One region of the Phyllobacterium sp. YR620 genome, then DNA from elsewhere that is predicted to be linked to it. Evidence: riboswitches for the same ligand, from Rfam matches in the RefSeq annotation. Region 1 holds a riboswitch; each other region holds the start of a gene.
The links. Region 1 has a riboswitch for cobalamin ahead of bluB (5,6-dimethylbenzimidazole synthase). Riboswitches for the same ligand answer to the same signal wherever they lie in the genome.
Positions count from the first base shown of each region.

Region 2: another riboswitch for cobalamin. It lies ahead of BLR72_RS15485 (ABC transporter ATP-binding protein); the one in region 1 lies ahead of bluB (5,6-dimethylbenzimidazole synthase).
Region 3: another riboswitch for cobalamin. It lies ahead of BLR72_RS00585 (aromatic ring-hydroxylating oxygenase subunit alpha); the one in region 1 lies ahead of bluB (5,6-dimethylbenzimidazole synthase).

Region 1 is NZ_FNJP01000001.1:664,363-667,635, reverse strand. Features, by position in the region: gene BLR72_RS03100 (ArsR/SmtB family transcription factor) at 1-560, opposite strand, end outside; gene BLR72_RS03095 (DUF2293 domain-containing protein) at 688-1,005, shown strand; gene bluB (5,6-dimethylbenzimidazole synthase) at 938-1,699, opposite strand; cobalamin riboswitch at 1,745-1,926, opposite strand; gene BLR72_RS22865 (hypothetical protein) at 2,091-2,453, shown strand; gene BLR72_RS03080 (MT-A70 family methyltransferase) at 2,799-3,273, shown strand, end outside.
Region 2 is NZ_FNJP01000004.1:266,153-269,425, forward strand. Features, by position in the region: gene BLR72_RS15480 (ABC transporter substrate-binding protein) at 1-716, opposite strand, end outside; gene BLR72_RS15485 (ABC transporter ATP-binding protein) at 713-1,516, opposite strand; cobalamin riboswitch at 1,802-2,016, opposite strand; gene BLR72_RS15490 (transglutaminase family protein) at 2,171-3,273, shown strand, end outside.
Region 3 is NZ_FNJP01000001.1:127,072-130,344, reverse strand. Features, by position in the region: gene BLR72_RS00590 (FAD-binding oxidoreductase) at 1-75, opposite strand, end outside; gene BLR72_RS00585 (aromatic ring-hydroxylating oxygenase subunit alpha) at 76-1,317, opposite strand; cobalamin riboswitch at 1,434-1,633, opposite strand; gene BLR72_RS00580 (L-fuconate dehydratase) at 1,766-3,049, opposite strand; gene BLR72_RS00575 (fumarylacetoacetate hydrolase family protein) at 3,108-3,273, opposite strand, start outside.

The DNA.
Region 1 (3,273 bases):
CGGTTTATGTCGATGCCGACGCCGCGAATATAGAGTGGCGAAAAGAGTTCAAGCAGGCGGCCCGTCCCCGTGCCGACATCGAGCATCGCCTGAAACGGCTTGCGGCCGACGATCTTGAGGAGCGCTGCTTCCACCGCGCCATCCGGCGCATGCAACGACCGGATCATATCCCAGCTCGTTGCATTGGCGCTGAAATAGGCGGCTGCGCGTTCGCGCCGCTGCAACTTCACAGACGAAAGCCGCTCGAGGTCGCGTTCGAGCAAAGGATCGGAAAAATCGAGGCGGTCGAGCAGCGAACGGGCGATATCACCGACGATCAGCGAGTCGGCCAGGCGGAAATAAGCCCAGGAACCCTCTTGGTATCGATTGATGAGGCTGGCCTCGAACAGCAGCTTCAAATGCCGCGACACGCGCGGCTGCGACTGGCCAAGGATTGAGGTGAGATCGGAAACGGTAAGGTCGCCGCGTGACAGGAGCGCGAGGATGCGCAGGCGGCTCGGCTCAGCTGCCGCTTTCAGCGTATCGACCATCAGGTCCAGGTTAAGATCACGCTTGTCCATGCTTCCAATCCTCAAAAGACATAAAGATATGTTTATGTGACAAACGTCGCATAAGCAAGTTGTTTTTGCCGTTGACGACATTTTTTGCCGCGCCTGAAATAGGACGAGAATCGGCTAGGATAGTGGCATGAGCATCGGAACGAACCGCCAGCGCGCCATCAATAAGGCTTTGACACTTCTGCTACCGGCCGTACCCTATTCCGATTCCGAGCCGATCCGCGCCGCCGCGAATGCCCCGCACATGAAGACGCTGCCGCCGCCGATTGCGGTGTGGCTGGCGGCGGTAGCCCATGTCCGGCATCAGCATACGGATTACGACGTGCTTCGCGACGACGGTTACGACAAGGAGTCGGCGCGTTTCTTCGTTCTGGAAGCGATCAACCGGAAACTGACGGAGTGGCGGGCGACACGCCTGCTTGATCCGGATGAGGATGATCCGAGCTGAGCGTTCCTGGATCATCGCATCCACTCCAACGGTCCCGGAAAATGAGTTCATCCAGGGGCAGTCGCTTGCGCCAGCCGCGCTGCTCAAGCTCGGGCGCCTGGTAGAGCTCATCCACGTAACCGACGCAGAGATAGGCGACGATCTCGACATGCGCGGGAATGCCGAGAATTCGGCGCATGTCGGCATCGTGGTAAATACTGACCCAGCCGACACCGATGCCCTCGGCGCGCGCTGCAAGCCAGAGATTCTGCACTGCGCAGACGGTACTGTAGAGGTCCATCTGACGGTTATGGGTGCGGCCAAGGACGACGCGCCCGCCACGGGTGCGATCGCAGGTGATGCAGATGTTGAGCGGCGCCTTGAGAATGCCTTCGAGTTTCAGCGCAGCATAAAGCGCCTGGCGATCGTCAGTGAACATTGCCCTCGCTTCCTCATTGGCGCGGGTGAAGGCCTGGTGCACCTCCTGCTTGCGCTCGGGATCGCTGATCAGGATGAAATTCCAGGGCTGCATAAAGCCGACCGAAGGCGCATGGTGGGCCGCATCGAGCAGGCGCATGAGCACCTCGTCGGGTATGGGCTTGGGAAGAAACTGGTCGCGCACATCGCGGCGCGTATGGATGGCTTTGTAGACCGCCGCGCGTTCATCTTTGGAAAAACTGTCGGCGGCAGTCGGACCATGGCATTTATCGTGCATTGTTTGCTCCCAACAACGCTTGAAACTCTCGCCGCCGTCCACGCGGTTCGAGCTATGAGGTCCGGCCGGTCTTCTGACTGAGGTTCAACTGAGCCGCGCGCCTTCCGGAAGTTCCGTGGCAAATGCGCGTCCATCCCCCTTACAGCGTTGGGCACGTGCCGGATTTGCACCGGCTTCCCGATTCTCCCGCAACGCTTGCCGCAGGCACCGGACCTGCCTGATCATTCGCCACAATTCCCGGGCGCGCGCAAGCCTCAGGGGCGATAAATCCAATGTCGGGAATGCGCACATCCACCTTTTCGCCATTGCCGATCGTTCCAGGCTTTTCGACCCAGGCGACGATGCCGCGCATCCGCCGCGAGACCCGAACGAAATCGAGCGCAGTCGCGGTATGGTCGGCCGTTCCCGCATGTTCGCCGATCGAGCGCCCGGCAATCTTGCAGGGCGCGTTCTGACCGTCAACCTTCAACGTGACACCGTTCTCGAAAAATATCAGCGTCCGCGGCGGGAGCATCGAAAGCGACGGGATCCCGTCGATCAGCATGTTGCCGCCGATCCACTCGGCCCTGAGTTCGGCAAGCCCCATGCCCGCTGCAACTTGTACGAGTTCGTCCGGCGCAAGAATCGAGAGTTGCCGTTCGTTGCGCATTTCGGTGCCGCGCGGATACCAGGGCTCGCGACCGCCGGATTTCCGCGTCGGGCCAGCATGGAAATCACCGACAATTCCGTCGAAAGTGACGTTGAGTTCCGCTGACGGCGCCGTGACAAAATCGCCGGCGCGTGCCTCGAATAGGCCGCTCACACGCCCGCTGAGCTTGCGCGCGGGCAATATCTCGGGGCCGGTTGAAAAAAGGTCGTTCATAAACGCTCCTGAAAATATGCGCCGTGAAAGCCGCCGCATTTTATGAAAAACTGCGGGCAACACCAGCAAATATCCCTGATGAATCTGTCAAAAAGAGTCATGAGAATTCGGTGAACTATTGCGGCTCGGCAATACCTTGCGCCTATGGCATGCTACAACCCACTGGAAAGGCGAATCGTCTCCGATTGACAATCGTTATGTGTTCTGCTTTCGTTCTTTTCTCACCGGAGGTTTGTCGTGAACGCTGAAGTTATGGACGCAGCCATAGATTTGGCGAAACGAACCGCAGGAAAGCGTTATCACACCGTCCTTGCCGATCCGCCGTGGCGCTTCACCAATCGCACCGGAAAGGTCGCTCCGGAGCACAAGCGCCTGTCGCGCTACGGCACGATGACGACCGACGATATCTGCGCCCTGCCGATCGCCGACCTGACGGCGCAACCCGCGCATCTCTACCTGTGGGTGCCGAATGCGCTGCTGCCGGAAGGGCTGCGGGTGATGCAATCCTGGGGATTCGAGTACAAGTCGAACATCATCTGGCACAAGGTGCGCAAGGATGGCGGCTCTGACGGGCGCGGCGTCGGCTTCTATTTCCGCAACGTCACCGAAGTCTTGCTCTTCGGGGTTCGCGGCAAGAACGCCCGCACACTGGCGCCAGGCCGCAGCCAGGTGAACTATCTTTCGTCGCGCAAGCGCGAACACTCGCGCAAGC
Region 2 (3,273 bases), on a different contig from region 1:
CATGACGTCGTGCCCCAGCTCGTCTCCATGTCATCCATGATGTTGACGCCGCCGGCTTCGCGGATCAATGCCGACGGCATGGCGAACTTGCCGGCCGTGAACGGCTTGTCCTCACCGGAGTCATAGAGGAAGACGCGGGTGTCGCCGTTCCCGCCGATCTTGCCCTTGATCGCGGCAAGCTCGGCCTTCCAGCCAGAGACCAGCTTGTCGGCCTCGGCTTCCCTGCCGAAAATCTTGCCGAGCTTTTCAATATCGCCATAGAGCAGGTCCATCGAGGCGGCGGGACGGTTCTTGTCGAGATGAACGCAGCTCTCGGTCAGGACGAGCGTCTTGATGCCGTAGGGGGCGAGCGTGTCCGGCGTAACGTCGCCGCCCGGCTTCATGCCGTAGTACCAGCCGGCAAAGAAGAAATCGGGATTGGCGGCGACGAGGTTCTCGATGGTCGGATATTTCGGCGCAAGCTCGGGGATCGATCCTTGCTGTTTCTTGAACGCCTCATCTAGCTTGTACCAGCCGGTGATGCCGGTCACGCCGACAATCGAGGGCTGGAGGCCGAGCGCAAAAGCCATCTCGCTCATGTTGATATCCTGGATGACGGCGCGATTCGGCGCTGCGTCGAAAGTCAGCGGCGTGCCGCAATTGTCGACAGTGACCGGAAAGGCATATGCCGGCGCGGATAGCAGCGTGAGCGCGAGCGCGATGAGGGCTTTTTTCATGGGAGTCTCCGTGACTTATCAGATTGAACGGGGCCGGGAACGTCGAACACCATGAGTTCGCGGTCCTGATGCGGGTGGCGCAGGCGCAGGACGTCGAGGTCGAACACCTGGCTGACAATGCGCGGGGTCAATGTCTCGTTGGGCGTGCCGGCGGCGACGATCTTGCCGGCATGCATGACGGCGACATGGCTGGCGAACGGCGCGACGAGCGGCAGGTCGTGCAGGACGGCGACGGTGGTGATGCCGAGCCCGGAAACGAGCGAAAGCAGGGCGCTGCGTGCCTTCGGATCGAGGTGATTGGTCGGCTCGTCGAGAAACAGGATCGCCGGTTGCTGGGCGAGAGCGCGCGCCAGCTGCAGCCTCTGCCGCTCGCCGCCGGACAGCGAACCAACCGTCCGCGCCGCAAACGACGCGACGCCGGCACGGTCCATGGCTTCCCCAACGATCTCGCGATCCGTCCCGGCGCTGTAGCGCCCGCCATGCGGGATACGGCCAAGCGCCACGTAGTCGATGGCGCGCAACTGGCGGTCCGGCGTATCCGTCTGGCCGACGAGGGCGAAGCGGCGTGCCCGATCCAGCGGGGTCAAGCGGTTAATATTCTCGCCTTCAATGTGAATGGCCCCGCTTGTCGGCGCCGCAAGCCCCGCCAGCATCCGCAGCAGCGTGGATTTGCCGGCGCCGTTCGGACCGATAATGGCGAGCCGCGATCCGCGTGAAATTTGCAGCGATGCAGCCTCAACCAGGCACTTGCCGCCGATTCGATAGCTGACCGTGTCAGCGGTGAGAAGGATGGAATTCATGGCTGGCGTTTTCCGGCAATCGAAAATTTTCGCACCCAGGAAACTTCGATCAACTGATGTAATGTTATATCGTATGATAGCAAACGCGAAGCAATGTCAACCGGCAGGATCCAGCCAGGGTGCGGGCACAGGCGATGATGATGATGAGGGTCGATGTGCATACCTGTCCTTCATGAGGACAGGAACAGGGAACGTGGATATTCCAATCACGGGACGCCTCAGCAGTTGCTCAAGGTCATCCGTAAACGGCAACATCGCATCGCTCCCGGCACACCCCGTCCGGTTTCGAATCATTTGCTTGATGGCAGGTCTCCTGGCTCGCGGGTCTCAGCTTTGCCCGGCCTTCCCGGTCGTTCGATCAGTGGCATCGTCAGGCAACGCTCGCCGCTTACAGTTGCGGGGGCAGCCACGGTCTCGGTCCCTGTTGGGTACGCCTCACCGTGTTCCCTTTTCACCTCCGGTGTTGTCATCCCGGAGAAACCATCGGCGCGGATGCTATGCGGGGATTTCTCCGCTGGCAAGCACGTTTATACGGCAAAATTCTCAAGTGCTAAAATAATTGGCAATGGGACATTTTAAGACGTGCCCTATGAAAGAGAGTAGTTTAGGTTTCAGTTTGTTTCGCGCGATGCGCGGCTAGTTATTTGAGGCGATATGGCAATTCACGCTGCGGTCTACCATCTGACGCACTATAAATATGACCGTCCGATCATGCTCGGACCTCAGGTCATTCGCCTGCAGCCTGCGCCGCATTCGCGTACGAAGGTTCTCAGCCACTCCCTGAAAGTCAGTCCTTCCAATCACTTCGTCAACCTGCAGCAGGATCCCTACGGAAATTTTCTTGCCCGCTTTGTGTTTCCCGAGCCTGTCACCGAACTGAAGATCGAGGTCGACCTCGTCGCGGACATGACGGTCTACAATCCCTTCGATTTCTTCGTCGAGCCGATCGCGGAGACGTGGCCCTTCGCCTATCCTGAGGATATCCGGGACGACCTCTCGATCTATCTGAAGCCGGAGCCAACGGGTCCGCTGCTGAGCGCGTTTCTTGCAACGATCGACCGCAACCCGACCAATACGGTGAATTTCGTCGTCGACCTCAATGCGCGTATCCAGCGTGAGGTAGGCTATGTCATCCGCATGGAAACCGGCGTTCAGGAGCCCGATACGACGCTCGGCGTCGCGACCGGTTCCTGCCGCGATTCCAGCTGGCTGCTCGTACAGGTCCTGCGCCATCTCGGCATCGCGGCCCGGTTCGTCTCCGGCTATCTGATCCAGTTGAAACCCGATCTCGTCGCCCTTGATGGCCCGGCGGGGACGAACAAGGATTTCACCGACCTTCACGCGTGGTGCGAGGTTTATCTGCCGGGCGCGGGCTGGATCGGACTTGATCCGACCTCGGGCCTTCTGACCGGCGAAAGCCATGTTCCGCTCGCCGCAACGCCGCACTACAGGAATGCCGCCCCGATTTCCGGCATGGCCGAACCCGCCAATGTCGAGTTCAATTTCGACATGCATGTGACACGCGTCTCCGAACACCCGCGCATAACCAAACCGTTCTCGGACGAATCCTGGGCAGCGCTCGATGCCTTGGGCGACAAGGTCGATGCGATGCTGCAGCAGCGCGACGTGCGGCTGACCATGGGCGGTGAGCCCACCTTCGTGTCGATCGACGATTTCGAATCCGGCGAATGGAACACCGATGCGGTCGGCCCGACCAAGCGCGAAAAGGCCGACATGCTGATCCGCCGACTGCGCGA
Region 3 (3,273 bases), 540 kb from region 1:
GAGAAGATGCAGCCGGTCGTTCCACGGCTGCATCTGGTCGAGGTGCGGATAATTCTGGGAAACGCCAATGTTCATTCAAGCAACCCTGCTGAGTTTCGTATCGCCGGAAAGCCGCGCTTCCATGGCATTGCTGTACCATTCGAGGAATTGAAGGACGCCGCCTTCATGCTCGACCGAATAGGGACCAGGTTCATAGGCCGGCGAGCGAATGCCGAACGCGTTTTCTTCGACGATGCGACGGTCCTGATCGTTGGTTTCCAGCCAGACATGCGTCAGCTCTTCGAGATTATAATCGACGCCCTCAACCGCATCCTTGTGAACCAGCCACTTGGTCGTGACTTGCGTCTCGTTCGGACCGAGTGGCAGGACACGGAAAGAGATCGCATGGTCGCCAAGGATATGATTCCACGTCGTTGGATAATGGTAGAGCAGGAGCGAACCTATGCTCCTGGCGTTGACGTCGTCGCTGAGCTGACGGCCGACGGCGCGCTTGCCCGATAGAGTATAGCTCTCGGCATTGTTGATGAGCGGAACACGGGTCGCCCGATACTGCCCATCTTCAGCGATGCGGAATACGCTTGGCAAACCGGCAGCCTCGCACTTGTCCCAGTGCGATACCATTTCCGGATCTTCCTTCGAATCCTGAATTCCGGTGGCGCTCGGCGCCTCCGGGAAGGTCTTGCAAAGCTCAGGATGGTTGCCGGCACAATGGTAGCACTCGCGGTTATTCTCCCAGACGAGTTTCCAGTTGCCTTTTTCGACGATCGAACTCTGGAAGGCGACCTTGGTTTCCGTCAGCCGGTGTGGCGCAAGGTACGGCTCGAGCAGGGTTCGTGTCGGGGTGAAATCGGGCGCGATCTGCGCAAGGCAGATGAAGATGTAGCCACCGACGCTCTCGCAATGCACCGTTTTCAGACTGAACTGGCTCGCGTCGAAATCGTCACCCATCTGGCGGGCAAAAAGTAGACGTCCGTCGAGCTCATACGTCCACTGGTGATAGGGGCAGACGAGTTTTGCCGAGCTCCCCTTCTCACCCGCGCAAATGCGCGAGCCACGATGACGGCAGGAATTGTGGAAGGCGCGAATCTGTCCCTGGCGGTCGCGCACGATGACGACGGGGTAGTCGCCGACCTGCAAGGTGAAATAATTGCCGGGTTTGGCGACTTCGCAATCATGGCCGATGAACAGCCAGTCGCGATAATAGATCGTCTCCATGTCGAGACGGTAATAGTCTGGGTCTGAGTAGAAAGCCTGTTCCAGTCCGTAGCCCGGTTTCCGGTTTCTGAGATTCCGGAGAAGTTCATTGCGAATGTCCATGTCGCGTCCTCGCCTTAAGCCTGCAAAGAACTGACTGGTGGTGACGGAGAAGAACGTCCGTACAGCCAACGTTTGTCGACCGCACAAAGCCATGCTCCTTGATCGCCCACCGCGATCAGTCGGTTTTCCCTCAAGGCTGGTTTCCGGGCTCTGGAGTTGCCTTTTCAGACTTCACGGCGCCTTCCCGGGGTGCACTCCCAGTGGCTGTTTTGCCGCGTTTTACTCCACTACCGTTGCGGGGGCAGCGCCGGGTTTTAACCGGCTTCCCAATTCTCCGCCTTCCCTAGAAAGCGGCACCTCAAGTGGTCACGATAAAAGCATCGGGCTTTGGAAAAGGATAGGTGCGGAAACGACATCGCATTTACGAACGGCGACACGCAGCATTTCGGTCAAATGGTGCGCCGCACCCTTGAACCCGGGCGCTGTCGATTTGTGGCGCCTTCGCCGATCATACCATTGGGCGATGCAGATATTGCCTGATCGATTCCGGCTTCATCTCGATCGAGAATCCCGGCATCGAAGGCGGCATATAGGCGGCATTGCGAATATCGCAGGGATCGACGAAATGCTCGTGCAGATGATCGACATATTCGATGACCCGCCCTTCCTTGATGCCCGATACTGCGATGTAGTCGATCATCGACAAATGCTGCACATATTCGCAGAGGCCAACCCCACCCGCATGCGGCCAGACCGGCAGATTGTATTTCGCCGCGATCAGCAGCACCGCCAGCACCTCGTTGAGCCCGCCCATGCGGCAGGAATCGATCTGGACCACATCGATCGCACCTTCAGCGATGAACTGCTTGAACATGATCCGGTTCTGGCACATCTCGCCGGTCGCCACCTTGACCGGCTTGATCGCCTGGCGAATCTTGCGATGCCCGGCGACATCATCCGGGCTCGTCGGTTCCTCGATGAAGAACGGCTTGACGAAGGTAAGCTTCTTCACCCAGTCGATAGCCTCGTTGACCTCCCAGACCTGGTTGGCATCGATCATCAGGATACGGTCTGGCCCGATCACCTCGCGGGCGATCGTCAGCCGGCGGATGTCATCCTCGAGATCGCGCCCGACCTTCATCTTGACGTGGTTGAAGCCGGCATCGACAGCCTCCTGGCAAAGTCGGCGCAGCTTTTCGTCGGAATAGCCTAGCCAACCGGCGGAGGTCGTATAGCAAGGATAGCCTTCGGCCTTGAGGGCAGCGATGCGTTCGGCCTTGCCGGCATCGGCTTTCCGCAGAATGTTGAGTGCCTCGTCGCGGGTCAGAACATCGGTCAGGTAGCGGAAATCGACAATGTTGACGATTTCCTCCGGCGTCATCTCGCCGACCAGCTGCCAGACTGGTTTGCCGGCTTCCTTGGCCAGCAAGTCCCAGACGGCGTTGACGACGGCGCCGGTGGCAAGATGCATGGCGCCCTTGTCCGGCCCGATCCACCGCAATTGGCTGTCGCCGGTGATGAAATGCCAAAAGCGTCCCGGATTTTCCTTCACCCAGTCGAGTTCAAGTCCGATGACGAGATGCTTCATCGCTTCGATGGCGAGGCAGCAAATCTCGTTGCCACGCCCGATGGTGAATGTGAGGCCGTGCCCGGCAAGACCATCCTTGTCCGTATCAAGAACGACATAGGCCGCCGAATAATCCGGATCCGAGTTCATCGCGTCGGAACCGTCAAGCCCCTGCGACGTAGGGAAACGGATGTCGAAAACCCGAAGATCGGTGATGCGGGTCATGTCTTGCTCCTGAAATTGCCCAGTAATCTCGTTTTCAATTTTGGTTTGTCGCAAATGATCAGGTGTCGGCGCGCGCCACCTGCTTCTGGTTGCCAAGGCCTTCAATTCCAAGCTCGATGACGTCGCCCGCCTTGAGATAGCGCGGCGGCTTCATGCCCATCCCGACACCGGGCGGCGTACCAGTCGAGATGATGTCGCCGGGCTGCAGGCTCATGAACTGGCTC